DNA from 4 places in the Streptomyces sp. NPDC003011 genome. Region 4 is predicted to be linked to each of the others. Evidence: riboswitches for the same ligand, from Rfam matches in the RefSeq annotation. Region 4 holds a riboswitch; each other region holds the start of a gene.
What was found. A riboswitch is a leader RNA that binds a small molecule or an ion and turns the genes downstream of it on or off. The one in region 4 is predicted to bind cyclic di-AMP.
Positions count from the first base shown of each region.

Region 1: another riboswitch for cyclic di-AMP. It lies ahead of ACWD0J_RS38235 (M23 family metallopeptidase); the one in region 4 lies ahead of ACWD0J_RS13720 (M23 family metallopeptidase).
Region 2: another riboswitch for cyclic di-AMP. It lies ahead of ACWD0J_RS10525 (transglycosylase SLT domain-containing protein); the one in region 4 lies ahead of ACWD0J_RS13720 (M23 family metallopeptidase).
Region 3: another riboswitch for cyclic di-AMP. It lies ahead of ACWD0J_RS20540 (M23 family metallopeptidase); the one in region 4 lies ahead of ACWD0J_RS13720 (M23 family metallopeptidase).

Region 1 is NZ_JBSFTY010000125.1:5,899-13,412, reverse strand. Features, by position in the region: gene ACWD0J_RS38250 (alginate lyase family protein) at 1-1,160, shown strand, start outside; tRNA gene ACWD0J_RS38245 (tRNA-Met) at 1,225-1,298, shown strand; gene ACWD0J_RS38240 (PP2C family protein-serine/threonine phosphatase) at 1,475-2,605, shown strand; cyclic di-AMP (ydaO/yuaA leader) riboswitch at 2,839-2,995, shown strand; gene ACWD0J_RS38235 (M23 family metallopeptidase) at 3,007-4,044, shown strand; gene ACWD0J_RS38230 (PrsW family intramembrane metalloprotease) at 4,253-5,590, opposite strand; gene trmB (tRNA (guanosine(46)-N7)-methyltransferase TrmB) at 5,643-6,515, opposite strand; gene lhgO (L-2-hydroxyglutarate oxidase) at 6,659-7,514, opposite strand, start outside.
Region 2 is NZ_JBSFTY010000015.1:9,427-16,940, forward strand. Features, by position in the region: gene ACWD0J_RS10515 (LolA family protein) at 1-472, opposite strand, end outside; gene ACWD0J_RS10520 (polyprenyl synthetase family protein) at 801-1,811, opposite strand; cyclic di-AMP (ydaO/yuaA leader) riboswitch at 2,759-2,939, shown strand; gene ACWD0J_RS10525 (transglycosylase SLT domain-containing protein) at 2,945-3,427, shown strand; gene ACWD0J_RS10530 (HAD family hydrolase) at 3,481-4,287, opposite strand; gene ACWD0J_RS10535 (LacI family DNA-binding transcriptional regulator) at 4,430-5,458, opposite strand; gene ACWD0J_RS10540 (carbohydrate ABC transporter permease) at 5,495-6,373, opposite strand; gene ACWD0J_RS10545 (carbohydrate ABC transporter permease) at 6,370-7,365, opposite strand; gene ACWD0J_RS10550 (ABC transporter substrate-binding protein) at 7,362-7,514, opposite strand, start outside.
Region 3 is NZ_JBSFTY010000038.1:44,396-51,909, forward strand. Features, by position in the region: gene ACWD0J_RS20530 (M16 family metallopeptidase) at 1-1,149, shown strand, start outside; gene ACWD0J_RS20535 (M16 family metallopeptidase) at 1,146-2,534, shown strand; cyclic di-AMP (ydaO/yuaA leader) riboswitch at 2,737-2,904, shown strand; gene ACWD0J_RS20540 (M23 family metallopeptidase) at 2,917-3,681, shown strand; gene ACWD0J_RS20545 (GntR family transcriptional regulator) at 3,940-4,635, shown strand; gene ACWD0J_RS20550 (HPr family phosphocarrier protein) at 4,763-5,044, opposite strand; gene ACWD0J_RS20555 (bifunctional acetate--CoA ligase family protein/GNAT family N-acetyltransferase) at 5,221-7,514, shown strand, end outside.
Region 4 is NZ_JBSFTY010000021.1:72,112-79,625, forward strand. Features, by position in the region: gene ACWD0J_RS13700 (MBL fold metallo-hydrolase) at 1-125, opposite strand, end outside; gene ACWD0J_RS13705 (SGNH/GDSL hydrolase family protein) at 347-1,132, opposite strand; gene ACWD0J_RS13710 (DUF6250 domain-containing protein) at 1,278-1,994, opposite strand; gene ACWD0J_RS13715 (rhamnogalacturonan lyase family protein) at 1,978-3,879, opposite strand; gene ACWD0J_RS13720 (M23 family metallopeptidase) at 4,164-5,174, opposite strand; cyclic di-AMP (ydaO/yuaA leader) riboswitch at 5,179-5,337, opposite strand; gene ACWD0J_RS13725 (alpha-galactosidase) at 5,640-7,514, opposite strand, start outside.

The DNA of each region.
Region 1 (7,514 bases), on a different contig from region 4:
TCACCTCCTGCGGAGCGAGAGGCCCGCACCCCCGGGCCATGGCCCGCGCCCTCCCCGCGGACGCCGATTTCACCCACCCCGGCGTCCTGGTCAGCAGCACCCAGCTGGACGTCGTACGGAAGAACGTCACCGCGGGAAAGCAGCCCTGGCTGCGGGCCTACCTCGACATGCGGGACAGCGCGTACGGGGCCTACCGGTACCGTGCCGAGCCGTACGCCACCGTCGTCTGCCCCACCGGCGGCGAGGCCGGCCCCGGCTGTGCCGAGGAGCGCGAGGACGCCCTGGCCGCCTACACGCAGGCCCTGCTGTTCGGTATCACCGGCAGGCAGCGGCACGCGGTCAAGGCCAGGGAGATCATGGACGCCTGGTCGGCGCGGCTGAGGCGGCACACGGGGGAGAACGCGGGGCTCCAGGCCGGGTGGACGGGATCGACCTGGGCGCGGGCCGCCGAACTCGTGCGGCACACGCCGGGGGCCGGGTGGCCGGCTGATCGCGTACGGCGGTTCGAGGACATGCTGCGCACCGCCCATCTTCCCGAAGTGGCCAAGAAGGTCCCGGAGTTCAACGGCTACTGGGACCTCGTGACGACGGACGCGGCCATCGGCATCGCCGTCTTCCTCGACGACCACAAGACCTTCGACCAGGCCCTGGAACGCTTCCGCGAGCGCGTGCCCGCGTACTTCTATCTGAAGAAGGACGGCGGTGTGCCGCTCACCCCGCGCGGGTCCGGCGTCGACACCCGGCGCAAGCTGACGACGTACTGGTTCGGGCAGACGACGTACAAGAACGGCGTCTCGCAGGAGACCTGCCGCGACTTCCGGCACGTCGGGTACGCGCTGGCCGCCACCGCGCACATCGCCGAGACCGCCTGGCACCAGGGCGTCGACCTGTACGGCGAGGTGAAGGACCGGCTGAAGGCCGCGCTCTCCTTCCACTCCCGCCACCAGGCGGGGGAGTCCGCCCCGGCGTGGCTGTGCGGCGGCACGGTGGAGCGGAACCTGGGGCCCGACCTGGAGGTCGCCCTCAACCACCTGGAGGACCGGCTGGAGATTCCCGTCCCGGCCGCGCGCAAGCTCGCCGAGGAGACCCGGCCGGCCGGCACCGACGACCTGTTCGTCGCCTGGGAGACCCTCACGCACGCGGGCAACCCGGCCACCTGAGACGGGGCCGCGGGAACCGATGCGACATCTGTCCTGCGTATGGCGTACACTGAAGTCACAACGACGCGGGGTGGAGCAGCTCGGTAGCTCGCTGGGCTCATAACCCAGAGGTCGCAGGTTCAAATCCTGTCCCCGCTACTGAAGGCCGAGGGCCGGAATCCGAAAGGGTTCCGGCCCTCGGTGCGTGGGGGGTGCTCTCCCGTCATCCGGTCGTCATCCGGTCGGCCCTCACCGCTCGCCCGCCGCCCCCGCCGAGGGAACTCTGGACGGGCGGGACGGTGACCGGAGCGGACGTACGCGGTGGGAGACGAGCGGTGCGGCCTGGGAACGTGGCGGGGGAAGGGCCGTACGCCGGAGCCGGCGCGCGTGAGGGGCGGCGGCTGTCGAAGCTGCGGGTGCTGCTTCAGGTCCTCCCCGCCCTGCTGATCGTCGGCGGCGTCCTCTACGACCTCCTCACCCCCCGGCGTTTCACCGCGATCCCCTTCTTCACGGCCGCCCCGCTCGTCGCCGCGCCGGTCTACTCGCTGTGCGGCACCGCCGTCATCGGGGGCGTGGCCCTGATCGCCGCGTACGCGGTCCACGCCAGGTCCGGCTTCGGCCTGGACGCGGACACCGTCACCGAGGTGGTGACGGTCGCCACCGTCGCCGTCCTGGCCGCCGTCATCAACCGGGTCGTCCGCCGGGGCGACCAGCGGCTCGCCTCCGCCCGCGAGATCGCCGAGGCGGCCCAGCGCGCGGTGCTGCCGGAGCCCGCCGCGCGGATCGGCGGTTTCGACATCGCCGCCCGGTACGAGGCGGCCCAGGCGGACGCCTCCATCGGGGGTGACCTGTATGCCGTACAGGACAGTCCGCACGGTGTCCGGCTGGTCGTCGGGGACGTCCGCGGCAAGGGGATGGGCGCGGTGGCGGCCGTCGCCATCGTGATCGGGGCCTTCCGGGAGGCCGCCGAGCAGGAGGCGACGCTGGAGGCGGTCGCCGGACGGCTGGAGCGGGCGCTGACGCGGGAGGCCGCGCGGCGGGACGGCGTCGAGGCCGTCGAGGGGTTCACGACGGTCGTGCTCGCCGAACTCCCGCACGGGGAGGGGGTGGTGCGGATCCTCAACCGCGGGCATCCGCCGCCGCTGCTGCTGTACGCCGACGGCGGTGTACGGCCGTTGCCGGCCCGCGAGCCCGCGCTGCCGCTCGGCATGAGCGAGCTGGGCAGCCGGCCCGACCGGGCCGAGGAGGCGGTCCTCCCGAGGGGAGCCACCCTGCTCGTGCACACCGACGGGCTGTCCGAGGCGCGGGACGAGCACGGTGTGTTCTACGACCCGCAGGAGCGGCTCGCCGGGCGGGTCTTCCGTGACCCGGGCGCGCTCCTGCGCACCCTCGCCGAGGAGGCGCGCCGGCACTCCGGGGGCGGCATGACGGACGACATGGCGCTGCTCGCCGTACGGCGGCCGTGACCGTTGTCACCACGGGTGACCAGGTGAGTGCCCTGCGCTGAAGAACTGACGCCTCGTCAGTACTCGTGTGATGTGCGAGGCATGGCCAACTCGCCCGTTTTTCGCCGATCGTGGGGTGTTGGTCCAGCGGATCATCGTTAATGATCAAGCGGAACAGCTTGGAATAGAGGCCCCGCGTCTATTAACGTTCGATAACGCAGCGCGGTCGTCCCAGCCGTCACAAGAGACGGCTCCGTGCGCACGCGCCGAATCCCGCGAGGGAACCGGGGAACCACTACTTGGGGTGAATCACGCGTAGACCGCCGTGTCCGCACGGCTGGTATACGCGCGTAGGAGACCTTCCTGCTCCGAACCCGTCAGCTAACCCGGTAGGCGAGAAGGAAGGAAAGGAGCACGCCCACGTGGCGTCCAACCGGCCTGCCCCAGAAGCCCCGTTCGTGCCGAGCCAGCGCGACAGCGAGACCTTCGGCTACGGCGAGTACCGCACCGACGAGGGCCCCTGGACGGAGTGGAACCCCACCGAGGAGTCCATCCGTCCGGTACGCGGCCGGCACCGTGTCGCCAAGCAGCGCGGCGGACTCGCCCGCAGCTCCACCGTTCTCGGCGTCGGTGTCATAGCCGCCGTCGGCGCGGGCGGCATGGCCAGCGCCAACACCGGCAAGCCGCCGGTGTCCATCTCGCTGCCCGACCTGCCCTCCGTGGGTTCCCTCATCTCGGACGACGACACCTCCGAGACCGCGGAGAACACCGCGACCGCGCTCAGCACCGTCGGCACGGCCTCCGTGGAGGCCGCGCAGGGCACCGAGAACGCCGGCGAGGTGCTGCGCTCCCGGATCCTCGCCCAGGCCGAGCAGCAGCAGGACCAGATCGAGAGCAAGGCCGTCGCCGACGCGGTGGCCGCCGCCGAGAAGCAGGCCGCCGAGGCCGTCGCCAAGGCGGAGAAGGAGGCCGAGGCCAAGGCCGCCGCCGCGAAGCAGCAGGCGAAGGAGGAGGCCGAGAAGAAGGCTGAGGCCGAGCGTCTCGCCGCGCTGGCCAAGCAGTACGCGCTGCCGACCTCGTCGTACACGATCACCTCCACCTACGGCCAGGCCGGCTCCCTGTGGTCCTCCGGCTACCACACCGGCCTCGACTTCGCCGCGCCGACGGGCACCCTCATCAAGGCGGTCCACACCGGCACGATCACGCAGGCCGGCTGGGACGGGTCGTACGGCTACAAGACCGTCCTCACGCTCGACGACGGCACGGAGATCTGGTACGCCCACCAGTCGTCGATCAACGTCAGCGTCGGTCAGAAGGTCAACACCGGGGACGTCATCGGCCGCGTGGGCGCGACGGGCAACGTGACCGGCGCGCACCTCCACCTGGAGGTCCACGCGGGCGGATCGGCCGGCGGCCTCGACCCGATGGCGTGGCTGCGGAGCAAGGGGCTCAACCCCTGAGGCCCGCGGGCCACTCGGCCGCACGGATGTGACGAGCGCGGGGGCCTTCCGCACAATGAGGGCCTCCGCCGCGGGCGTTGCCGTGCGGCACGACCGCGCACGCCTCGCCACGGCGTCCCGCCCCGGCCACGTCGGCCTCCACCGCACGCACGACGCGAAGACGGAACTGGGGCGTTGACGGACGCGCCGGCCTGCCGGCACCGGTGGGCTACGACCGGTACGGGTTCCAGGCCGGATACGGCACCGCCGGGTACCCCGGATACGCGGGCGCCGCCGGATACCCGTACACCCCGTACACCGGCCACGGCGGCGCGGCCACCGCCACCGGCGGTGCCGTCGCCCGGGCCGCGTGGTCCAGCGCGGGACGCGCCAGGTCCCGCCGCCGCCACAGTTCCTGGAGCAGCTCCCGCTCCCGGACGGCGAAGTCGGCCCCCGCCCGCCCCCGCCGCCCCCGGTGCCGCAGGAAGGCCAGAGAGGTCGCGTACGCCTCGTACTGCGCCACCGCCCGTGCGGCGGAACGCCCGCCGCGCTGTCCGGCGTAGTCGCGGGCCATCCGCCGCGCCCGCATCGACCCGAGCGCGTACGGCTCGGCCGGCGTCAGCCAGCCCGCCACGGTGTAGGCGGGCAGTTCCTCCCGTACGGTCTTCAGCTCGCGCTGCCGCGTCCAGATGACCAGCCAGGTCAGCAGCCCGAACGTGGGCACCATGAAGGCCGCGTACACGGCGAAGAACCCGTACTCGCCCCACGTCGACGAGCCGTTCCAGATCGCGTGCATGCCCATCGCGAGCAGCAGTCCGGACACCGGCAGCAGCAGCCGCCGCACATGCTGGCGTTCCGCCGACAGCGCGGAGACACCGAAGCCGATGCCGGTGAGGACGGTGAACAGCGGGTGCGCGAACGGCGACATGATGATCCGTACGAAGAAGGTCGCCGCGGTGACGGAGGCGATCCCGCCGTCGCCGTTGAGCTGGTCGGTACCGAAGGCGGTGCCGAGGTAGAGGATGTTCTCGGTGAAGGCGAACCCGGTGGCGGTGACCCCGGCTATCACCACCCCGTCGACGATGCCGGTGAACTCCCGGCGCCGGAACAGGAAGACGAGCAGGACGGCGGCGGCCTTGGCCGACTCCTCCACGACCGGCGCTATCACCGTCGCGCCGAGCGTGTCCGCGCTGGAGGGGTCCGCGGTGGCCGCCGCTATCCATCTGGTCGCGAAGCTGTTGGCGACGATCGCTATCAACGCCGCCGCGCAGGCGCCCCAGGCGAAGGCGAACAGCAGGTTGCGCCACGGGCCAGGCTCGACCCGGTCCAGCCACCGGAACGCGGCGACGAGCAACGGCACCGGCAGGACCGCGAGTCCGAGACCGACCAGGAAACCCTCCGTGCCGGTCTGTTCGCGGACCAGGGCGAGGATGACGAGCCCGGAGAGCGCGAGCAGGGCGCTCAGGGCGCCGTGACGCACCCACGTCCGTTGCCACCAGTGCGCGTGCCGCAGTGCGCCGCCGGCGGGATCGCTGGGGTGCGTCGGGTACGGGGGAACGGTGGCCACGGCATTGACCCTAACGATGCGGAGGCGCCCCCCGCAGGAGAGCGGGGTGGGTTCAGGCGCCGGTGGGGGGTTGGTCCTCGAGCGCGGAGACGTGCTCGGTGACGTGCCCGACCACGTGCTCCATGACCTGCTCTACGCGGCGGAAGAGCAGGTCGTTCACGACATGTCCCTTCTCCAGTCCCTGGCCCTCGAAACGGGTCAGCGGCCGGAATGCCGGACGCGGCGCAAAACCGCCGTCGGCCTGGGTGTTCTCGAAGGCGGGGTGCGCGTCGAGCACCTCCAGCATCTGCTCCGCGTACGGCTCCCAGTCGGTCGCGCAGTGCACGGTCGCCCCCGGCCGCAGCCGGGTCGCGGCGAGGTCGAGGAACTCGGGCTGGATCAGCCGCCGCTTGTGGTGCCGCTTCTTGGGCCAGGGGTCCGGGAAGTAGACGCGCAGGCCGTCGAGGGAGGTGGGGGTGAGCATCTCGCGGAGCAGGATGATCGCGTCCCCGTTGCCGACGCGGATGTTGTTCAGCCCTCCCTGGTCGGCGAGGTTGAGCAGATTCCCCTGCCCCGGGGTGTGGACGTCCACGGCGAGGACGTTGGTGTCCGGGTCGGCGGCGGCCATCCGCGCGGTGGCCTCGCCCATCCCGAAGCCGATCTCCAGCACCACCGGGTTGCCGTTGCCGAACAGCTCGCCGAGATCGATGACGCGCTGTCCGTCGATGTCGAGCCCCCACTGGGGCCACAGCCGCTGCAACGCGTCCGCCTGCCCGGCCGTCACCCGGCTCCGCCGTGGCTGGAAACTCCGGATCCGCCGCTCGAAGTGCGACCCGGCGGGATCCGCCTGCGGTCCTTCCGGGAAGCGGGGCTCCCCCTTGGCCCGGGTGCGACCGAGGGCGACACCGGGCCGGGAGGTTTCGGGGGCGTGGTGGAAATCAGACACAGTGCTGCCGATTTTACCTATGCCCGCCCTCCCCCCGACTCGGTCGGCCGAGAAGCGCGGCGCGCCACGATCCCACCCGCTCATCCCGCCCCTTCACCCATGCCGGTCCTTCACCATGCCGGTCCTTCACCCATGCCACCCCGTCACCCCGCCCCGAGCACCCCCAGTGCCCTGCGGGCCACCTCCCGCCCGACCGGCAGGGAAGCCGTCGCCGCAGGTGAAGGCGCGTTCAGCACATGCACCGCCCGCGCCCCCTGCCGTATCAGGAAGTCGTCCACCAGCGTCCCGTCCCGCAGGACCGCCTGCGCCCGCACCCCCGCCGCGCTCGGCACCAGATCCGCCTCCTCGACCGCGGGCAACAACCTCCGCACCGCCTCGACGAACGCCCCCTTGGACACCGACCGCCGCAGCTCCCCCGCCCCGTACCGCCAGTGCCGCCGCGCCATCCGCCAGGAACCCGGCCACCCCAGCGTCGCCCCGAGCTCCCGGGGCCGCACCACACCCCACCCGTACCCCTCGCGGGCCAGCGCCGGCACCGCGTTGGGCCCGATGTGCACCCCGCCGTCGATTCCGCGGGTGAGATGCACGCCGAGGAACGGGAACGCCGGGTCGGGCACCGGATACACCAGCCCCCGCACCAGCTCGGGCCGCGCCAGCGTGTAGTACTCGCCCCGGAACGGCACGATCCGCATCCCCGGCTGGTCCCCGGTCAGCCGCGCGACCTCGTCGCAGTACAGCCCGGCGCAGTTCACCAGCACCCGCCCGCGCACGACGTCCCCGTCCGCCGTGCGCACGGCCACCCCGCGCTCCGGCCGCCGGTCCACCCGTACGACCCGCGCCCCGTACCGGATCTCCGCCCCCGAGGCCTCGGCCAGCTGCCGGGCGACCGCGACGAAGTCGCACACCCCGGTCGTCCCGACGTGTATCGCGGCGAGCCCGCGCACCTCCGGTTCGTACTCCTCGATCTGGGCCGCGCCCAGTTCCCGCACCGGAATGCCG
Region 2 (7,514 bases), on a different contig from region 4:
CCTTGCCGTCGTGGATCAGGCTGTACTCGGATCCGCTCTCCAGCAGCGACAGCTTCTGCCGGTCGGGGCCGTCGGCGGCGACGCGCAGGGTGTGCGTGCCGGTCACGAGCCCGGTGAGCTTGGCGGACGGGTCGGCGGACGAGCCGCCGTCGCCGCCCGACTCCATGGCGCCCGAGGCCAGACTGTTCTCCAGGCCGCCGAGGTCGGGCAGCCCGAGATCCGTGCTGATCTTCACCGTCCCGGACAGCTGCTGTACGTCCGACGCGGCGATCTTCTCGATGAGTTCCTGGGCGCTGATCTTCGGCAGGTCGGGGTCGCCGGAGTCGGCGAGCGCGGGGACGAGCCCGATGGTCGCCGCCGCCACCCCCACCACCGCGACGGGGACGACGTACCGCGCGGCCCTGCGGCGGCGCGAGTACCGGTCGTCGGCCTCCGCGGCAGTCTTGCTGTCGTCGGATTCGTACGGTGTCATGTGTGCCTTACCTCCGTCGTCGGCGGCGGCTGTCCAACTCCCCCTGTGTCCACCCCGTAGCCGCCATTCTCACCCGAATCGGTGAGGAGTGGTGTTTTCCGTGGTGTCCATCTGACCAAATCGGCCGGGAAGAAGCGTCAGACCCCGGGATCAACTCCGTGTACACCTGCGGGATGACACCCGGAGGCGACGCCGGCCCGGACCCGTAGGGGTTGCGGAGCGGACGCCGCCCTCCGTGGTGGTGGATCAGGCGCCGGGAACACGCGGTCACCGCACTGCGGCCGGGGGCGGTCCGCGTCACCCCGGGAGGGGTCAGCCGGTTCGGCGGTCAGCCGGCTCGGTGGACCACCGCGTCGCACATCTCCATCAGCGCCACCTTCGCGTCGCACTCCCGCAGCGGGGCGAGGGCCGCGCGGGCGTCCTCCGCGTAGCGGACCGTGTCCCGGCGCGCCTGCTCCAGGGCGGGGTGCGCCCGCAGGCCCGCCAGGGCCCGCGTGTGCCGTGCGTCGTCGGTGAGGTCGGAGGCCAGCAGCTCGCACAGGGCGATGTCCTCGGCCAGGCCCAGCCGGGCCGCGCGCTCGCGCAGCCGCAGGACCGGCAGGGTCGCGATGCCCTCGCGCAGGTCCGTGCCCGGGGTCTTCCCGGACTCGTGGGAGTCGGAGGCGATGTCCAGCACGTCGTCGGCGAGCTGGAAGGCGACGCCCAGCCGCTCGCCGTACTGCGTCAGCACGTCGACGACCGTCTCGTCGGCGCCCGACATCATCGCGCCGAAGCGGCAGGCCACCGCCACCAGCGAGCCCGTCTTGCCGCCCAGCACGTCGAGGTAGTGCTCGACCGGGTCACGCCCGTCCTGCGGCCCCGCCGTCTCCAGGATCTGGCCGGTGACCAGGCGTTCGAACGCCTCCGCCTGGACCCGGACCGCCTCGGGCCCGAGGTCGGCCAGGATGTGCGAGGCGCGGGCGAACAGGAAGTCGCCGGTGAGGACGGCCACCGAGTTGCCCCAGCGGGTGTTCGCGCTGTCCACCCCGCGCCGCACCTCGGCCTCGTCCATCACGTCGTCGTGGTACAGCGTCGCCAGATGGGTCAGCTCCACCACCACCGCCGACGGGACGATGCCCGGCGCGTACGGGTCCCCGAACTGGGCGGCGAGCATCACGAGCAGCGGCCGGAACCGCTTTCCGCCCGCCCGCACCAGGTGCTGGGCGGCCTCCGTGATGAAGGGGACCTCGCTCTTGGTGGCTTCGAGCAGTCCCTCCTCGACAGCCGCCAATCCGACCTGGACATCGGCTTCCAGAGCCTGGTCCCGCACGCTCAGCCCGAACGGCCCGACGACGGTCACGAGGGATCTCCTGTCTGCTGGTGTCTACTGGCGATTACACGGTTTGTCGATAGGTCGCTGCCATCACTCAAGTCAGCGTATCCGGTCACGTTTCGATCACTGCTAGCGCCCACCGGTCCGGCCCGGGCGGTATCGGACCGGGCCGGATGTGTTTTTGATCACTTGAAAACATCGGACATCATCGGACCTAACGGGAAGTAAGGGATCGCTTCCCGGAGCGCGGCCGAGGTCGCGTCCGGCCGCCGTCCCGCCCGGGAGGACGATCATGCCTTCTCCTGTCCGGTGATCCCCACCGACACCTTCACGGAACCGCCCGGGCATCCCGCCCCCGAGATCACTCCGGCCAGCCTGCGCATCCGTTTCGTCCTCTCCCTGCGAGACGGCCCACGAGACCCTCCGCCTCCCGCTCCGGACGGGGTGCCGCCGTACACGCGCACGGGGCGCCCCCTCACGGAGGAACCGGTACCCGCGATCCCCGAACACCTGCCACGCCGCCCGGCCAGGCCGGCCACGCTCCGCGACTGGCAACGCCCCCTCCGGCACGCGGGCCACGGTTACGCCTCCGTACGAGTGGACCTGAGCCGCCCCGGCGACGACGGACGCCACCGGGCGGGTTCCGCGGGCGGCCGTTCACCGGGCCGGGGAGAAGCGGATCCCACGGACGGCCAGTTGGCTACGAGTTGGGCTCATTGCCCTATTTGCCACTCTTGTGCTCAGCCGTGAGTTGGGTCACTCGGGACCGTGCGCGCCCACACCGCCGCCCGCCCGCGTCTCCCCTTGCCCTTCGCGCCAGTTGAGTCATGGCAGACGCAAAGGATCAAGCACCTCATACGCCCCAGACCAAGGTCAATAGGTGCGATCTGTGAATCCGCCACTTGTTCCGGACATGTGCTCTCGCATACGTTCCGGGCCGTCGGGCGGACGCCTCATCCTGCCGCCGCCCATGGAGACACCCATCGACGAACACCGCACGGCAGGAGCGGGGGACCCAGGTCAGTCGCCGGGCCGGACGACACAGGTCGTACCGGAACGGCTAGGGGTGAAGTCGCCTCGCCCTCAGGGCGGCGCGGCCGGGCAGCTCCCGCCCGAACCCGACAGCTCACCTCGCAGGCGCCGGAGAGGAAAACGTCCCCATGTCTGCACCCGGTCAGTACCGCGGTTCCAAGACCGCCCGCCTCGCCCGCAAGCTCGCCGTCGCCGGCACCGGAGTCGCCGTCCTGGCGCTCCCGCTCATGGGCGCCACCAGCGCCTCCGCGGCGACCCCGCCCGTCGCCACGGCCTCCTCGCTGGGCTACGCCGACAACCTCGACGGCTGGATCCGGGCGGCCCTCCAGATCATGGATCAAAACGGAATTCCCGGGACGTACAACGGCATTTACCGCAATGTCATCCGGGAGTCCTCGGGCAACCCGTACGCCATCAACAACTGGGATTCCAACGCCGCCGCGGGCACCCCGTCCAAGGGCCTGCTCCAGACCATCGACCCGACCTTCCAGGCGTACCACGTGGCCGGCACCGCGTGGGACCCGTACGACCCGGTCGCGAACATCGTCGCCGCCTGCAACTACGCGGCCGCGCGGTACGGCTCGATCGACAACGTGTGGGGCGCGTACTAGGCCTGCTCCGGCCGGTGCCGTCCGCTCCGGCACCGGCCGCCCGCGGGTGGCCCTCAGCCAAAGAGCCGTTCGAGGACGACCGCGACGCCGTCGTCCTCGTTCGACAGGGTGATCTCGTCGGCCACTGCCCTGAGTTCGGGGTGCGCGTTGGCCATGGCGACGCCGTGGGCCGCCCAGTCCAGCATGGGGATGTCGTTGGGCATGTCCCCGAAGGCGATGGTCTGGTGCGGCCCGAGCCCCAGGTGCCCGGCGGCCAGCGCGAGGCCCGTCGCCTTGGTGATGCCGCATGGCTGGAGTTCGACGGTCCCGGGCCCCGACATGGTGACCGTGGCGAGGGAACCGACCACCGAACGGGCCGTCGCCGCCAACTCGTCGTCGGACAGGTCGGGATGGCGCAGCAGCACCTTGCTGATCGGCGCGTCCCACAGGTCGTCGCGCCGTCCCACGCGTACGGCGGGCAGCGTCGGGTGGGGCATCAGGTAGCCCGGCTCGATGAGCGTGAGCCCGTCGACACCGTCCTGGTCGACGGCCGCGAACACCTGGCCCACCTCGGCCTCGATCTTGCCGAGCGCGGTCTCGGCCAGCTCCCGGTCCAGGGTGACCGACCACAGCAGGCGGTCCGCGCCGGCGTCGTACACCTGCGCGCCCTGCCCGCACACCGCGAGCCCCTCGCTGCCCAGGTCGTCGAGGAGGGGCCGCACTCTGGGCGCCGGCCGGCCGGTGACGACGAGGTGCCGGGCCCCGGCCGCCGCCACCCGCGCGAGCGCGGCGAGCGACCGGTCGGAGAGCGTGTCGTCGCCTCGGAGCAGCGTTCCGTCCAGGTCGGTGGCGATGAGTGAATACGCGGTGGGTGCGGCCATGATCAGAGAATACGGAGGGAACGCCGCGCCGACTCGACGCGAACCGGACGGCTGCATCCTTCACATGCGTTGACGGCTCTTCCGGTTCACGCGCTCACCCACTCATCCGCTCACCCGCTCACCCGCTCACGCGGTCACGCGGTCACGCGGAGTCCCGTACCACCAGTTCCGTCGGCAGGATCACCCCGGCCGTGTCCTCCCCCGCGATCTGGGCGATCAGCATCCGGACCATCTCGGCGCTGATGCGGTCGAAGGGCTGGCGCATGGTGGTCAGCGCGGGGCTGGCGGCGGTGGCCGCGGGCGAGTCGTCGAAGCCGCCGACAGCGATGTCGTCGGGCACCGAACACCCGGCCTGTTGCAGGGTGCTGACGACTCCCCGCGCCATGAGGTCGGAGGCGACGAACACCGCGTCCAGGTCAGGGGCGCGCGCCAGCAGGCGGCGGGCCGCCTCCTCGCCACCGGTGCGGCGGTAGTCGCCCTCCGCGACCAGCGCGGGGTCGTAGGGCAGGCCGGCCTCGGCGAGCACCTCGCGGTAGCCGGCCAGCCGGTCGGTGCCGCCGGGGGTGTCGAGCGGGCCGGTGATCATGCCGATGCGACGGCGGCCCGAGGTGAGCAGGTGACGGACCATCTCCCGGGCACCGTCCCGGTCGTCGGCCGCCACATAGCTCACCTTGGAGCCGAGGCCCAGCGGCTTGCCGCAGGCGACCAACGGCATCCCGGCGTCGCGCAGTTCGGCGGCGACCGGGTCCCCGCTGTGGCTGGAGACCAGCAGGACGCCGTCGACATGGCCCGAGGTGATGTAGCGGGTCAGGCGGCGCCGGTCGTCGTCGGTGGCGGCGAGCATCAGCAGCAGGGGGATGTCGTGCCGGGCGAGGTGCTCGGTGCAGCCGCGCAGCAGCACGTTGAAGTTGGGGTCCTCGAAGAACTTCTCCTGCGGTTCGGTGAGGAGGAACGCCACCGAGTCCGACCGGCCCGTACTCAGGCTGCGGGCATGCCGGTTGACCACGTACCCCGTCTTCCTGATGGCGGACTCGACCGACCGCCGGGCGGCGGGCGAGACGTAGTGGCCGCCGTTCAGGAAGCGGGAGACGGTGCCCCGCGACACGCCCGCCTCCCGCGCCACGTCGTGGATGGTGGGCGGTCTGCGGCGTCCGTTGGCGCTCGTGGTCATGGTCCTCGTTCGTGGCGGGGCGGGGAGACGAGAGTGTCAGGCCTTGATCGAGCCGCTCAGCAGGTCCAGCGACCAGAACCGCTGGATCACCAGGAAGAGCGCGATCAGCGGGACGATCGCGAGCAGGCAGCCGGTGATGACCAGGGTGTAGAGGGCGGGCTGCGAGGCGCCCTGGGCGAGCAGGGTGTAGAGCCCGAGGGTGAGCGGGAACTTGGTGTCGTCGGCCAGCATCACGAACGGCAGCAGGAAGTTGTTCCAGATGCCGACGAACTGGAAGAGGAACACCGTGATCAGGCCCGGCATCATCATCGGCACCGCGATCCGGGTGAAGATCCGCCACTCGCTCGCGCCGTCCATGCGGGCGGCTTCGAGGAGTTCGGCGGGCACCGCGGCGGTCGCGTAGATGCGGACCAGGTAGACGCCGTACGGGGAGAGGATGGACGGCAGCAGCATCGACCAGTACGAGTCGGCCATGCCCATCTTCGACAGCATCAGGTACTGCGGTACGGCCAGCACGACGCTCGGCACCAGGACGCCGGCCAGGATCAGCTTGAAGACGAACTCCCGCCCGCGGAAGGCGAACCGGCCGAGCGCGTAGCCGCCGCCGGCGGAGACCGCGGCGGACAGCAGGGCGCCGAGACCCGCGTAGAAGGCGGAGTTGGCCATCCACTGCCAGTAGATGCCGTCCCGGTAGGCGTTCAGGTCGCTCAGGTTGTCGACGAAGCCGGTGCCGGGCGCGAAGGTGAAGGTGGAGAACAGCTCCGACCGGTCCTTGGTCGCCGCGATGACCACCCAGGCGATGGGGACCAGGCAGTACAGCGCGCCCAGGATCAGCACGAGGGTGGGGACCCAGGCGGTGCGCCGCGCGGCGCGGGTCTCGCCGGTGGCGTCGGCGGTGAGGGTGAGGGGGGTCATGCCCGGTCCTCCCGGGTGTAGCGGTCGGAGATGCGCAGCAGCGTGAAGGAGACGACGAACGTGGCCAGGGCCAGGACGACCGCGGTGGCGGAGGCTCCGTAGATGTCGGACCTCAGGAAGGCGCTGTCGTAGATGGCCATCAGCGGACTCCAGGTGGTGGAGAGGCCGTTGGTCAGCGGCCTGAGGGCCATGGGTTCGGTGAAGACCTGGAGGGTGGCGATCACCGAGAAGAAGAGGGTGAGGACCAGGGAGGGCGCCACGATCGGGATCTTGATCCGGAGGGCGATCGTCAGGTCGGACGCGCCGTCGATCCGCGCCGCCTCGTAGATGTCCTTCGGGATCGCCCGCAGCGCGGTGTAGATGACGATCATGTTGAAGCCGGTGCCGCCCCACACCGCGATGTTCGCGAACGACATGTAGAGGTTGCCGCCGTCGAACAGGTCCGGCTGCGGCAGGCCCAGCTTGCGCAGGACGTAGTAGAAGGGGCTGACGTCCGGCAGGTAGAGGAAGCCCCACATCAGGGCGGCGATGATGCCGGGCACCGCGTACGGCAGGAAGATCGCGAGCCGCGCGAACGTGGCGCTGCGCGCCCTGGGGGTGTCGAGCATCAGCGCGAACAGCAGCGCGAGGCCGAGCATCATCGGGACGACGATCAGGCCGTAGCCGAAGGCGCGCAGCACGCTGTGGCCGAACTCGGAGTCGTGGAGCACGTCGGCGTAGTTGCCGAGGCCGTTCCAGACCTCCGAGCGGGCGCCGGCGCCGAGTCCGATGCCCTTGATCTTGACCTTGTGCAGGCTGAGCCAGACCGCGTACCCGATGGGGATGACGGTGAAGGCGGCGAACAGGACCAGGGTCGGCACCAGGAACCAGTACGGTGCGCTGCGGCCACGGCGGCGGGAGCGGCTGGGGCGGACGGTCTTGGCGGTGCCGGTGCCGTCCGCCAAGGGCCCGGCCGCGGTGCGGTCGGTGCCCTTGAGCGGAGTGCTGGTCATGCCTCGGTCACCTCGAAGCCCTGCTTCTTCATGTCGTCGAAGGTCTTCGTGTGCATGGTGGCGAGGGCGGAGGTGAACTGGGTCTCCTTCTTCGCCTTGGTGGCCTTGCCGAAGCCGTCGGTGAAGGCGGTGTAGGCGGTCTGCACGTT
Region 3 (7,514 bases), on a different contig from region 4:
GGCTCCGGCCAGGTCAAGGGCAACGGCCACTTCGAGCTCGTCCAGGGCGCGGGCGGCTCGCTCAACGGCACCACCAGCTTCGAGCGCACCAACTACTTCGAGACCATGCCCACCCACCAGCTGGAGCTCGCCCTCTGGCTGGAGGCCGACCGCATGGGCTCCCTGCTGGCCGCCCTGGACGACGAGTCGATGGAGAACCAGCGGGACGTCGTCAAGAACGAGCGCCGCCAGCGCTACGACAACGTCCCCTACGGCACGGCGTTCGAGAAGCTCACCGCGCTCGCCTACCCGCAGGGCCACCCCTACCACCACACCCCGATCGGCTCGATGGCCGACCTGGACGCGGCCACCCTGGAGGACGCGCGCGCGTTCTTCCGCACGTACTACGCGCCCAACAACGCCGTCCTGTCGGTGGTCGGCGACATCGACCCGGAGCAGACGCTCGCCTGGATCGAGAAGTACTTCGGGTCGATTCCGGCGCACGACGGCAAGCCCGCCCCGCGCGACGGCTCCCTGCCCGACGTCATCGGGGAGCAGGTGCGCGAGGTCGTCGAGGAAGAGGTCCCGGCCCGCGCCCTGATGGCCGCCTACCGGCTGCCGAACGACGGCACGCGCGCGTGCGACGCGGCCGACCTGGCGCTCACCGTCCTGGGCGGCGGCGAGTCCTCCCGCCTCTACAACCGGCTCGTACGGCGTGACCGTACGGCGGTCGCGGCCGGCTTCGGACTGCTGCGGCTGGCCGGGGCGCCCTCCCTGGGCTGGCTGGACGTGAAGACGTCCGGCGACGTCGAGGTGCCGGTCATCGAGGCCGCCATCGACGAGGAGCTCGCGCGGTTCGCCGAGGAGGGCCCCACGGCCGAGGAGATGGAGCGCGCCCAGGCCCAGTTGGAGCGCGAGTGGCTGGACCGGCTCGGTACGGTAGCGGGCCGCGCCGACGAACTGTGCCGCTACGCCGTCCTGTTCGGTGACCCGCAGCTCGCCCTCACCGCCGTCCAGCGCGTCCTCGACGTGAGTGCCGAGGAGGTCCAGGAGGTCGCCAAGGCCCGTCTGCGCCCCGACAACCGCGCGGTCCTCGTCTACGAGCCGACCACCACCGAAGCCGAAGACGCCGAAGCCGGCGACGAGAACGACGAGGAGGCGGCCCAGTGACCGAGCTCGCCGCGATGGAGTTCCACCCCCAGCCCCAGGCGGGCGAGGCCAGGCCGTGGGCGTTCCCGGCGCCCGAGCGCGGAGCGCTCGGCAACGGCCTGACCGTGCTGCGCTGCCACCGCCCCGGCCAGCAGGTCGTCGCCGTCGAGGTGATCCTGGACGCGCCCCTGGAAGCCGAGCCGGCCGGTCTGGACGGCGTCGCCACGATCATGGCGCGGGCCTTCTCCGAGGGCACCGACAAGCACTCCGCCGAGGAGTTCGCCGCCGAGCTGGAGCGCTGCGGTGCCACCCTCGACGCGCACGCCGACCACCCCGGCGTACGGCTCTCCCTCGAAGTCCCCGTCTCCCGCCTGGCCAAGGCCCTGGGCCTGCTCGCCGACGCCCTCAGGGCGCCCGCGTTCACGGACGGCGAGATCGAGCGGCTGGTCCGCAACCGCCTCGACGAGATCCCGCACGAGCTGGCCAACCCCTCCCGCCGTGCCGCCAAGGAGCTCTCCAGGGAGCTGTTCCCGTCGACCTCGCGTATGTCGCGCCCGCGCCAGGGCAGCGAGGAGACGGTCACGGCCATCGACTCCGCGGCCGTACGCGCCTTCTACGAGAAGCACGTCCGACCGGCCACCACCACCGCCGTGGTCGTCGGCGACCTCACCGGTCTCGACCTCGACGCGCTGCTCGGTGACACGCTCGGCGCCTGGACCGGTTCCCCGGCCCAGCCGCGTCCGGTGCCGCCGGTGACCGCCGACGACACCGGCCGGGTCGTCATCGTGGACCGTCCGGGCGCCGTCCAGACGCAGCTGCTGATCGGCCGCGTCGGCCCGGACCGGCACGCGCGCGTGTGGCCCGCGCAGGTGCTCGGCACCTACTGCCTGGGCGGCACCCTCACCTCCCGGCTGGACCGCGTCCTGCGTGAGGAGAAGGGCTACACCTACGGCGTGCGGGCGTTCGGGCAGGTCCTGCGCTCGGCTCCGGACGGCTCGGGTGCCGCGATGCTCGCCATCAGCGGTTCCGTGGACACCCCGAACACCGGTCCGGCCCTCCAGGACCTGTGGACCGTGCTGCGCACGCTCGCCGCGCAGGGCCTGACCGACGCCGAGCGCGACGTCGCCGTCCAGAACCTCGTGGGGGTGGCGCCGCTGAAGTACGAGACCGCGGCGGCCGTCGCCGGCACGCTGGCCGATCAGGTCGAGCAGCACCTGCCGGACGACTTCCAGGCGACGCTGTACCAGCAGCTCGCCGCGACCGGCACCGTGGAGGCCACCGCGGCGGTCGTGAGCGCGTTCCCGGTGGACCGCCTGGTGACCGTCCTCGTCGGCGACGCCGCGCAGATCAAGGAGCCCGTCCAGGCCCTCGGCATCGGCGAAGTCAGCGTCGTCTCAGCCGAGTAGCCGCAGCCGTGCCCACAGGCCCCGGTGACAGGAGTGCCACCGGGGCCCCTTGATGTCCGACGGATGTCCGAATTGAGGGAAAGGTTGCCTGTCTGCCCTGTGGCATGCGCTACAAAAGCCGTGATCCGTTTGGGGATTGAAAGTCGGCACGTTTAGCGTCATCCCGGCTGTTCGTCAGGCAGTGCGCCGCGTCCGCGGCACCGGACAGTCATCGCCGAGTCCCCGCATGGCGCGAGCCAGGGGAGCCGGGGACCCACACCAGAAGTCCCTGGGGTGAATCGGACGCCCGCGCGCACCGCGAGGGGGCCCGTAGGAGACCTTCCTGCTCCGAACCCGTCAGCTAACCCGGTAGGCGAGAGGGAAGGAAAGGACCAGCCACTCCATGGCGTTCATGTGCGCCGCCGGTAAGCACCGTCGTCCCAGCCGGATGAAGCGCAGCACCGCCCGTGCGGCCGGCGTCGCGGCTCTGGCCACCACCGGTGTCATCGGCTCCCTGGCCGCCCCCGCGCTCGCCGCCGAGCCCGCGGCCGAGCAGACCGGTCTCACCCCCGTCATCACCATCGGCGACGCGATCGCGGACCAGATCGACGCCCAGGCCGCCGCCCAGAAGCAGGCCGCCGACGAGGCCGAAGCCCAGCGGAAGGCCGAGGAGGCCGCCCGCAAGAAGGCGGCCGCGGACGCCAAGAAGGCCCGCGAGGCCGAGGAGCGTGCCGCCCGCGAGGAGGAGCGCAGGCGTCTCAACGCCTACGTCGCCCCGATCTCCGGTTCGTACATCTCGACCAGCTACAAGTCCGGTGGCTCCCTGTGGTCCTCCGGCAGCCACACCGGTGTCGACTTCCATGCCTCGACCGGCACGTCCGTCCACGCGGTCGGCTCCGGCACCGTCGTCGAGGCCGGCTGGGGCGGGGCGTACGGCAACCAGATCGTGATCAGGATGAACGACGGCACGTACACCCAGTACGGCCATCTGTCGTCCATCGGCGTCTCGGTGGGCCAGTCGGTCACCCCGGGACAGCAGATAGGCCTCTCCGGCGCGACCGGCAACGTCACCGGCCCGCACCTGCACTTCGAGGCCCGGACGACCGCCGAGTACGGCTCGGACATCGATCCCGCCGCCTACCTGCGCTCCCACGGCGTGAACCTCTGACCTCGCACGCCGTGAGCGTCTGACGCTGCCACGGAGTGAACGTCCGACGCCCGCACGGCGGGCGCGTCCCGCGACGGACGGCAGGACATCCCGAAGCCCCGGCTCCCCGAGCCGGGGCTTCGGCCTTTCGGATGCCCGTCTGTCCAAAAAATATCCATGGATTCCGACCCGCCATCGGAAATTCCGGCTCATTGCAATAGAGTCACTGAACACACGTCAATCGTCGACGTTTCACGGGGATTAAGGCGGAGGTCGGTCATGCGTATTCCGGCGCACTCGGTATGCACCGCGATCCGGGACGACATCGTCGCGGGTGTCTACGAGCGCGGGGGCCGGCTCACCGAGGAACTGCTCGCGCGGCGCTACGGCGTCTCGCGCGTCCCCGTCCGCGAGGCCCTGCGCACGCTGGAGGCGGAGGGCTTCGTGGTGACCCGGCGGCACGCGGGCGCGTGCGTCGCGGAACCCACCGAGCAGGAGGGCGCCGACCTCCTGGAGATGCGCATGCTGCTGGAGCCGCTCGGCGCCTCCCGGGCCGCCCAGCGGCGCACGGAGGCCCACCTCAAGGTGTTGCGCGGACTGGTCCGGCTGGGCCAGGAGCGGGCCAGGCGGGGCAACAGCGAGGATCTGCGCTCCCTGGGCGGCTGGTTCCACGAGACGCTCGCCCAGGCCTCCGGAAGCCCCGCGATGACCTCGATGCTGACCCAGCTGCGCCACAAGATCGCCTGGATGTACGCGGTGGCGGCGCCCGCCGACCCGGTGGAGTCCTGGGCGGAGCACGGCGCGATCGTGGACGCGGTGGCGCGCGGCGACAGCGAGCGCGCGCGGACGGTCACGGCGCTGCACACCGAGCGCGCCACGGCCGCGCACCGGCTGCGCTTTCCGTCCCAGGCGGATCGCCCGGACCGTGTGAGGAACTCGCAACATCCCGTAAACATGACGGGCCTGCGGCATTAACACGAGCGCCGTATACAAAGAGGCGTAATTCCCGGGGGATTATTTCCGCTGCCCGGGAACAGGAAATGCGAAGGGCCCGCCCGATAATTCGGACGAGCCCTTCTGTGTTCCGTTACGGTGCCGGCGCTCAGACGGTCTCGGGGAGCTCTTCGAGACCCTCGGCGACGAGCTTCGCGAGACGGTCGAGGGCGGCGTCCGCCCCCTCCGCGTCGGAGGCGAGGACGATCTCCTCGCCGCCCTGGGCGCCCAGACCGAGGACGGCCAGCATGGAGGCCGCGTTGACGGGGTTGCCGTCGGCCTTGGCGATCGTCACCGGGATACCCGCGGCCGTGGCGGCCCGGACGAAGATGGAGGCGGGACGGGCGTGGAGACCCTCGGCCCAGCCGACGTTGACGCGGCGCTCAGCCATGTGATGCTGCCCTTCGGTGTATCAGGTTGTCTAGACCAGTTTCCCATACGTGAAGCATGCCCGGAGCGGTCCTTCGTCCCGCTCCGGTGTGTCGTCGGACCGCGGCCTCGGCCCGACTCCCGTCCCGCACAGACTGCCTCGCGCCGTTGTCGTACGCGAGCCGTACGCTGGGGCCCATGCAGACCTCGTCGGATCGGCACGAGTACCCCGCCCACTGGGAAGCCGACGTGGTGCTGCGCGACGGCGGTACCGCGCGCATCCGGCCCATCACCGTCGATGACGCCGATCGCCTCGTCAGCTTCTACGAGCAGGTGTCGGACGAGTCGAAGTACTACCGCTTCTTCGCGCCCTACCCTCGCCTGTCCGCCAAGGACGTCCACCGCTTCACGCACCACGACTTTGTGGACCGGGTGGGACTCGCGGCCACCATCGGCGGCGAGTTCATCGCCACCGTACGCTACGACCGCATCGACGCCGAGGGCATGCCCGCCTCCGCCCACCCGTCGCCCGCCACCCTTGCCACAGGGCGCTTCGCCGCCGCCCCTGACATCCCCGACGAGGCGGAGGTCGCCTTCCTGGTCCAGGACGCCCACCAGGGGCGCGGTGTCGCCTCCGCCCTGCTGGAACACATCGGGGCCGTCGCGCGCGAGCGCGGCATCCGGCGATTCGCCGCCGAGGTGCTGCCCGCCAACAACAAAATGATCAAGGTGTTCACGGACGCCGGATACACCCAGAAGCGCTCCTTCGAGGACGGCGTCGTCCGCCTGGAGTTCGACCTGGAGCCGACGGACCGCTCACTCGCCGTGCAGTACGCGCGCGAACAGCGCGCCGAGGGCCGCTCCGTGCAGCGCCTGCTGATGCCCGGGTCCGTCGCCGTCGTCGGGGCCGGCCGCACGCCCGGCGGAGTGGGCCGAGGCGTCCTCGGCAACATCCGGGACGCCGGGTTCACCGGCCGGCTGTACGCCGTGAACAAGGTCCTGCCCGAGGGGCGGACGGACATCGACGGCGTGCCCGCCTACCGCTCGGTGCGGGACATCGAGGGTCCGGTCGACCTGGCGGTCGTCGCCGTGCCCGCTCCGTACGTCCCCGACGTCGTCGAGGAGTGCGGCCGGCACGGTGTGCAGGGGCTCGTCGTGCTCTCCGCCGGATACGCCGAGAGCGGGCCGGAAGGGCGCGAGCGGCAGCGGGACCTGGTCCGGCACGCGCGCGCGTACGGCATGCGGATCATCGGGCCGAACGCGTTCGGGGTCATCAACACCTCGCCCGCGATACGGCTGAACGCCTCCCTCGCCCCGGAGATGCCCCGGCCCGGGCGGATCGGGCTGTTCGCCCAGTCCGGTGCCATCGGCATCGCGCTGCTGTCCCGGCTGCACCGGCGCGGTGGCGGGGTCACCGGGGTGACCGGTGTGTCGACGTTCGTGTCGTCCGGCAACCGGGCGGACGTGTCCGGCAACGACGTCCTCCAGTACTGGTACGACGACCCCGACACCGACGTGGTGCTGATGTACCTGGAGTCCATCGGCAACCCGCGCAAGTTCACCCGGCTCGCCCGGCGCACGGCGGCGGCGAAACCGCTCGTCGTGGTGCAGGGAGCGGGTTCCGCGCCGCAGGGGCACGCCGTGCGGGCGACCCGGCTGCCGTACGCCACGGTGTCCGCGCTGCTGCGGCAGGCCGGGGTGATCCGGGTGGACACGATCACGGAACTGGTGGACACCGGCCTGCTGCTCGCGCGGCAGCCGCTGCCGGCCGGGCCCCGGGTGGCGATCCTCGGGAACTCCGAGTCGCTGGGCCTGCTGACGTACGACGCGTGTCTGTCCGAGGGGCTCCGGCCGCTGCCGCCGCTGGACCTGACGACGGGCGCGTCGCCGGGGGACTTCCACGCCGCCCTGGCGCGGGCGCTGGCGGACGACGCGTGCGACGCGGTGGTGGTGACCGCGATCCCCGCCGTGGGTGAGGGGACAGCGGGGGACGCGGCGCTGGCCGAAGCCCTGAGATCCGCGGCCGAGCGGGTCCCCGGCAAGCCGGTGCTGGTGGTCCACGTCGAGCTGGGCGGCCTCGCGGAGGCCCTGTCGGCCGCGGCCAGCACCGCGCCGCAGGCCGGATCCACGGCGCCGGGCAGCACCCACCCGTTCCGCCCGCTGGACCGGCTGGCCACGAAGACGGCCCCGGACCCGCCCGCCCCCCAGAACTGCTCCCGCCTCATCCCCGCCTACCCGGCCGCCGAACGGGCCGTCCGGGCGCTGTCCGAAGTGGTCCGGTACGCCCAGTGGCGCCGGGACGCGGCCGAACCCGGCAGGGTGCCCGAGTACGAGGACATCGACGAGAAGGGCGCCGCCGGGCTGATCGGCGGGCTGCTCGCGCGCGGACAGGGGCTCACCCTCGGCACCGACGAGACGTGCGACCTGCTCGGGAAGTACGGCGTCCACGTCCATCGCGCACTGCCCGCGCCCGCCTCCGACGACGCCGTCCG
Region 4 (7,514 bases):
AACACCCCGTCCTTGAAGTGGGGCGATCTGCGGATGCGCGCCAGGCGCTCACCGCTCGGGTCCGCGCCGAAGGCCGCGGGCCGCAGCGCGCGGAGCCCGGAGCTCGGGGAACGGAAACCGGTCACGGTGTACCTCCATGTGGAGTCGGTGAGACGTTCCATTATGGGCGGCCCCTCTGACAGCGGGGTTACCGGCCGACGTCCGTTCCGCGTTGACGGCGTGGGGACCGGCGCCGGGCCGGCAGGTCCCCGCCCCCGGCACCGGTCTTCAGTCCCGAGGCCGGTGGCCCGCCCGATGGCCCGCCCGGACACCCGCACGCCCTCAGGCCCCTCAGTCCCTCACGCCCTCAGGCCACCGATGTGATCCGTGTCCTGATGTCGTGCGGCGACAGCGTGCCCTTGGCGGTCACATGGTCGCCGGACGACTCCCCGCGCAGCCTGCGTCCGATCCACGGCACCAGGTACTCGCGCGCCCAGTGCACGTCGTCCCGCCGGATCTCCAGGGTGCCGCGCGGCGGCAGCGGCGGCCAGGGCTGCTCCGGGTCGGCCGGGGTCTCCAGGCCGAGGACCTGGCCCGCGCGCAGTGCCACGCGCGTGTGCCCCTCGGGCGAGAGGTGGAGCCGGTCGCCGTCCCAGGCGCGGCGGTCCTGAATGGCTTTCAGGGACCACAGGTCGAGCACGGGACAGCCGTACCGGTCGGCGATGGCCCGCACATGCCCGTTGTAGGTGGCGATCTTGCCGCGCAGATGCCTCAGGACGGGCATGCGGCGGGTGTCGAACCCGGTCGTCACCATCACCGTGCCGGCGACGGCGGTGAGCTGGACGACCGCCCGCTCGAAGCGCTCGGCGACCTCGTCGGGGTCGGTGCCGGGCCGCAGGATGTCGTTGCCGCCCGCGCAGAAGGAGACCAGGTCGGGCGCGAGGGCGACGGCCTGGGGAAGCTGGCCGGCCACGACCTGGTCGAGCAGTTTCCCGCGCACGGCGAGGTTCGTGTACCGGAAGTCGCCCTCGGGGCGCCGGTCGGCGAGCAGGACCGCGAACCGGTCGGCCCAGCCGACCAACGCCCCGTCCGGCCCCGGGTCGCCGACGCCCTCGGTGAAGCTGTCCCCCACCGCCACGTACGACCCGATCACTGATCTGATGTCACTCTTCGAATCGTCTGCCACGTCGGCCCATGATTCCCCTTCGGATGTGAGCTACGCGACCGTAGGACAGGGTTGACGGGCGGTGAGATAGGCCACTCGTCAAAGATTGGTCAAGCCAGGAATAGCCCTTTCCTCAGCGCTGTTGAGGCGGCGACTGCCACACCCGGAAGCCGGCGATCCGGAAGTGGCTCCAGGTGGTCCGGAAGGCGAAGTGCCCGCTCGTGTACGGCTCCGGGTCGTGGTGGTCGAAGACGAGCCGCCCGTTGTTCCACCACCGCACGGTCGAACCGTCGGAGACGATCCGTACCCGGTTCGGCCGGTTCGGCACGAGCAGCGGCTCGGTGTAGTCGTACAGCAGCGGCCGGACGCCCGCCTCGCCGACGTAGCGGCGCAGCCGGGTCGTGGTGTTGGTGTTGGCGCCGTAGCCGACGTAGTACGTCTTCAGGTGGTCGTACTCGGCGAGGGCGCCGCCCCGCGCGGTGGCGAACAGGTCGTCCGGGGAGCGGACGTCGACGGCGTTCCAGAAGTTGTTGAGGTCGGAGACCCGGTCGTTGACACCGCCCGCCGACACCGGGGTGGCGGTGTACTCCAGCACGTACGGCCCTTCCAGCCGCCTCCTGAACCAGACCGTCGCGCCGGCGGGCACGTCGACCTCCAGGACGCCCCGGGAGGCGGTGACGGTGCCGCCCTTCTCGAGTTCCACGGCCCACTGGCCGAGACCGTGGCGGAAGTCGTCGTGGGCGACCAGGCGGCGGTGGCGGGGCGACGCGCTCGCGGTGGTCGCGGGGGCGAGGGCCGCGACGGCGGCTCCGGCGGCCAGGGCTGCGAAGGCTCTACGCGTGGTCGTCACGGGAAACGGCTCCTTCGACAGGGGTGATCGACGGCTTCGGCACGCGCCGGGTCTCGGTGCCGAGGTAGTAGTCGGTGTACGTGGACTGCAGATAGCCGCGCACGGTCCACCCGAGGCGGTAGGCCGGGTTCTGCGCGAGGGTGTACAGACGGGTCCGGGTCGGCTCGGTGGTCGTGTACAGGCGCAGGGCGGTGTGGTCGGCGGTCTCGGCGAGGATCTCCTCACGCCAGTCGCCGAGGACGTCGCCGTAGAACGGTGTCGCGTTGCGGGCGCCGGCGACGGCTGCGGGCGGGTCGAAGATCCTGGCGCTGGTCTCGGTGGCGGGGTCCCACTTCTCGACGTACGTGTGGTCGAGGAGCTCTGACGCCTTGTCACCGTCCCACCAGATCCGGAAGTTGACGCTCGGCGTGGTCGTGGAGACCTTGCCGTCGCGGACGTTGCGCACGCCCGCGCCGGGGGCGGTGACGTCGGCGGTGGAGGTCCAGTACTCGTAGCCGGGGTGACCGGGGTCGATGTCGGCGGCGTTGCCCCGGCCGACGTCGAGGTCGGCGTCGCTCTCCCAGGTGGCGGGGTGCTCGCCGGTCACCAGGCGCTCGCCGGTGTCGGCGTCGTAGTAGTACCAGGGGAACGTCGATACGACGCCCAGTTCCGACTGCTGGATGGCGAAGCCCTCCAGTCCCGGCCGGGCGGGGTCGAGGTCGGCGATGTCGAAGCGGTCGCCGTGCCCCGCGCCGGCGACGACGTAGCGCAGGGTGCCGTCGCTGTTCACGACGTAGTTGCCGTCCGCGATCTCGTCCCTGCCGTCCTGGTCGACGTCGACGGTGCGGATCTGGTGGAAGCTGGTCGCGCCGCTCGCCGGGTCCCCGACGTACTTCCACCGGCGGGTCAGCTCGACGCCGTCGAAGTCCCAGGTCTGGATGAGGGTCCGGAAGGCGCCCCGCTTGGCGCCGGCCCGGGTGACCAGCTTCGTGACCAGGCTGGGGTGTCGGCCGTCGAGATACGAGATGCCGAAGTGGCCGCCGGAGGGGCCGTCGGCGACGAAGTCGTCGGGGACGGGCTGCCGGGTGCGTTCGGCGCCGGTCGCGCCGTCGATCACCGACACGAACTGCTGGGCGGGTGAGGCGGCGGTGACCCGCTCGCCGTTCGCGAAGGTGGTTCCGTCGGCGGTGTGCACCAGCACCTCGGCGCGGCCGTCCCCGTCGAGGTCGTACACCGTCACGTTGTCGTCGTTGCGGTAGCCGCCGATCGCCGTCGAACCGCTGATCGCGGCGGGCGCCGGGTCGTTGGCACCGTTCCCGCCGACCTGGGTGTACGAGCCCGGCCCGAGGTCGACCCGCCACAGCCGCCGTCCGGTGAGCGTGTACGCCTCCAGCAGGTCGGGCCGGTCACGGGCCGGGGAGAGGCGGCTGACGACGAGTTCGTACCGTCCGTCGCCGTCGAGGTCGCCCGGCCAGGCGTGCTGCACGACGTAGCCGTCGGCGGTGGCGAGGGGGATCTCGGCATAGCCCCGGGAGAGGTCGAGCGCGGCCCGGCCCGGCTTCAGCTCCCGCCCGTCGACCACGGCTCGCACGGTGTACGTGCCGGTGCCCGGGCTGTCGTCCTGGTACGTCGTCGACCGGGTGACCGGCGCCCGGTTCAGCCGCCGTCCGTTCTTGTACACGTGGAAGCCGATGGCGTCGCCGTGCCGTGCGTACTCGGTGCCGAGCAGACGCCAGCTGAGGAACGTGCCTCTGCCGGACGGGACGGCGACCAGCCCCCGGTCGAGGTTCTCGACGCTCCTGCGCGAGGGCTCCGCGGCCTGGCCGGAGGGGGCGGCGAACAGCCCGGCGAGCAGGGCCGCGGCGGTGACGGCGACAGTTCTTCGGCGTCGGCGGACGGGGTGCACGGGAACTCCTTCGGGACGTCGGCGGCAGGAAGCGCTTGCCTCACTGCGGAGTTCACTGTGTCCCCGCCCTTCCCTCGCTGTCGACGCTCCGGACCCCGGCGCCACAAGATCGCAATGCGGCGATCATGAACGAGACATGGGCGACATGAACGAGACAAGAACGCCCCCGGCGACCAGGAGTGCTCACCGGTCGGCTTCCCGCCCGCCCCCGAACACGCCGGAGGCCGGACCCGGGGATCGGGGTCCGGCCTTCGGCGGCGTGTCAGACAGGTGGTCGGCGGGCGTCAGCCGACGGAGACGCCCTTCGCGCGGAGGTAGGCGACCGGGTCGACGTCCGAACCGTAGCCGGGCGAGGTGCGGATCTCGAAGTGCAGGTGCGGGCCCGTCACGTTTCCGGTCGCGCCGGAGAGGCCTATCTGCTGCCCCGCGGCCACGGTCTGGCCGCTGGAGACGGAGAGCGAGGACAGGTGCGCGTACTGCGCGTAGTAGCCGTCGGCCAGCTGGATGACGACCTGGTTGCCGTACGCGCCGCCCCAGCCCGCGGAGACGACCGTGCCCGCGCCCACGGACTTCAGGGAAGTACCGGTCGGGACGACGAAGTCGACACCGGTGTGGTAGCCGCTGGACCACATGCTGCCGGACATCCGGTACGGGGTTCCGACGGTGGCACCGGCCACCGGAGCGGAGAACCCGCTCGCGGTGCTGGCGGTTCCGGCGCTCTGGGTGGTGGCCGTCGACTCCTGCGACGAGGAGGTCTTCGACGAGGAGGCGGACGAATCCGACGAGGAGGCGGACGAATCCGACTTCTTCGACTCCGACTTCTGCGACGAGGAGGACGAGGAGCCGGACGACGAGGAGTCCGAGGACTCGGTCTTCGGCGTGCCGGCGGCGGCCTTCTTGCCGATCGTGAGTTTCAGACCGGGGTGGATCAGCGACGGGTCCTCGCCGACGGCCTCGCGGTTGTCGGCGTAGAGCTTCTGCCAGCCACCGCTGACACTCTGCTCGTCGGCGATCTTCGCGAGATAGTCACCGGCCCGCACCGCATAGGTCTTCACGCCGGACGTCTGCGTGGCGGCCTTCTTCTCGGCCGCCGGCTTTTCGGCCACCGCATTCTTCGCGGCGGTGGGAACCGATGACTGAACGGCATTTTCCGTGACGGACTGGGCACTCGCCGCATGGGCGCCGGTGGCTCCCAGGAGCGGAAGGGCGAGTGCGGCGCCGCCGGTTCCGGCGACGGCGATGGAACGAGTGAAGCGCTGAGCCTTGGGGCGGCGGTGCTTACCCTTCGCGGGCATGACGAATTCCTCTCCGGCGCCTGCGAGGTGAGCTGTCGGGTGCGGGCTGGAGATGCCCGGCCGTACCGGAGTACGGCTTAACCCCTAGCCTGTTCCGGAGACCGGAACAGGCGGTTGTGCCTGTGGGTCCCCCGCTCCTGCCGTGGACGGGTGAGTGTGCGGGCTCCGGGCGGCGGCAGGATTGGGCGTCCGTCCGGATCGGTGGTGAACGTAAGCGACCAAGACGCACAGGGACAAGTAGAGGTTGTATGTGAATGCGCTTCTCTTGATCCTGTGAGGGAATTCCTGGTCACCCTCCGTCAATCGGAGGGCACCTCCTCACCCCGAATTCCCATGTGGAGTATGTGCATTACGTGAACATGACGGGCGACGCACGGTCACGAGTATGACGCTCCTCACGCCCCGCCCATCAGATACCCCTATTCCAGCCAGAGTTGAACTAAGACGCCAATTCAGGCAGAAGTCTCAAATGCGGCGCAACCGGAGAACTGCCGCATCCAGGTCGCCGTGCAGTCCGGTCCGCAGCCCGTGATGCAGCAGGACGGCCCCCCGGTGGACTTCGCCCGTTTCACGGCATTCGTACGACGCCGTCGGGTCGAGTCCGCGCAGCCGCACCGCCGGGACGGGCTCGCCGTGATGCTGCGCCTGGAGCCAGGCGAGGACGACCGCCTCGTCGCCGAGCACGTACTGCACCGCGCTCAGTCCGCCCTCCGGGGGCCGCAGCCGGTAGAGGTCGCCCCGCTGCACCAGGGGCCGGATCTCCTTGTAGAGAGCCACCCAGTCGCCCGCCTCGGCGAGTTCCTCCTCGGTCCACTCGGCAAGGTCGCCGCCGACTCCGAGCACCCCGGCCATGGCGCTGACGAACCGGAACCGCAGTGAGCTGACCCGGCCGTTGAGCTGGGTGTTGGGGCTGTCGGTGACCCAGGCGGCCATCACGCGCGCGGGGTGGATCTGGCTGAAGCCGTGCTGGATGGCGAGCCGGTCCAGCGGGTCGGTGTTGTCGGAGGTCCACACCTGGTCCGTACGGCTCATGACACCCAGGTCGATCCGGCCGCCGCCGCCCGAGCAGGACTCGAAGGCGACGCCCGGGTGCGCCGCACGCAGCCGGTCCAGCAGCCGGTAGAGCGCGTCGACGTGGTCGACCCACAGGCGCTGCGGGTAGGCGTCGCCGGGCCAGCCCGCGTCGGTGAAGCAGCGGTTGAAGTCCCACTTCACGTAGTCGATCGGGGCGCTGGAGAGCAGTCCGTGGAGCTGCTCCCACAGGTACTCCTGGACGTCCTCGCGGGCGAGGTTCAGTACGAGCTGGTTGCGCAGCTCCGTCCGCTTTCGTCCCGGTTGGTACTGCACCCAGTCGGGGTGGGCGCGGTAGAGGTCGCTGTTCGGGTTGACCATCTCCGGCTCGACCCAGATGCCGAACTGCATGCCGAGGCCGTGGACGTAGTCGGCCAAGGGCTTGATGCCGCCGGGGAAGCGGTCCGGGTTGGGCGTCCAGTCGCCGAGTCCGGCGCGGTCGCTGGTGCGCTTGCCGAACCAGCCGTCGTCCACGACGAACAGCTCGACGCCCATCGCCGCCGCCCGGCGGGCCAGCACCCCCTGCTGCTCCTCGGAGATGTCGAACTCCGTGGCCTCCCAGGAGTTGAACAGCACGGGCCGGTCCCGGTCCGCGTCCGGGATGACGTGGGCGCGCTGATAGGCGTGCCAGGCGCGGCTCGCCCCGCCGAAGCCGCCGTCGCTCCACAGGCCGGCGAAGACGGGCGTGGTGAAGGACTCGCCCGCCGCCAGCCGCAGCAGGCCGGAGTCGTCGTAGCCCGCCCCGCCGGTGATCTGCACGCGGGTGTCGGGGAGTTCGGCGACGGCGATGCGCCAGGAACCGGACCAGCCGAGGGCGCAGCCGTAGACCTCGCCGCGCTCCTCGGTCGCGTCGGTGTCCAGCGCGACCCACGGCAGGTGCTGGTGCCCGGTGTGGCCGCGGCGGCTGCCGATGACCTTCTCACCGTAGGTGAGGGGGGCGCGTACGAGCCGGGACTCCGCGGCCCAGCGGCCGTGCAGCTGGGACAGCCGCCAGCCGTCCTCCCGGTCGGGCAGGGTCCAGGTGGCGGAGTCGGCGCGCAGCACCTCGACCGCCGGGCCCTGGTTGTCCAGGGTCACCCAGCGCTCCACGACGTCGTGCCGCATCCGGTAGTGCAGCGTGATCGCCAGCTCGCCGTCACGGAACCGCAGCCGCAGCTCGTCGTCCTCGGCCCTCTCGTACGCGTCGAAGCGCCACTCGGTGCCGCGTCGCTCCTGGGTGCGCACGGACAGGGCGGGGCGGACGAAACGGGGGCCGCCCTCGACGGGGTA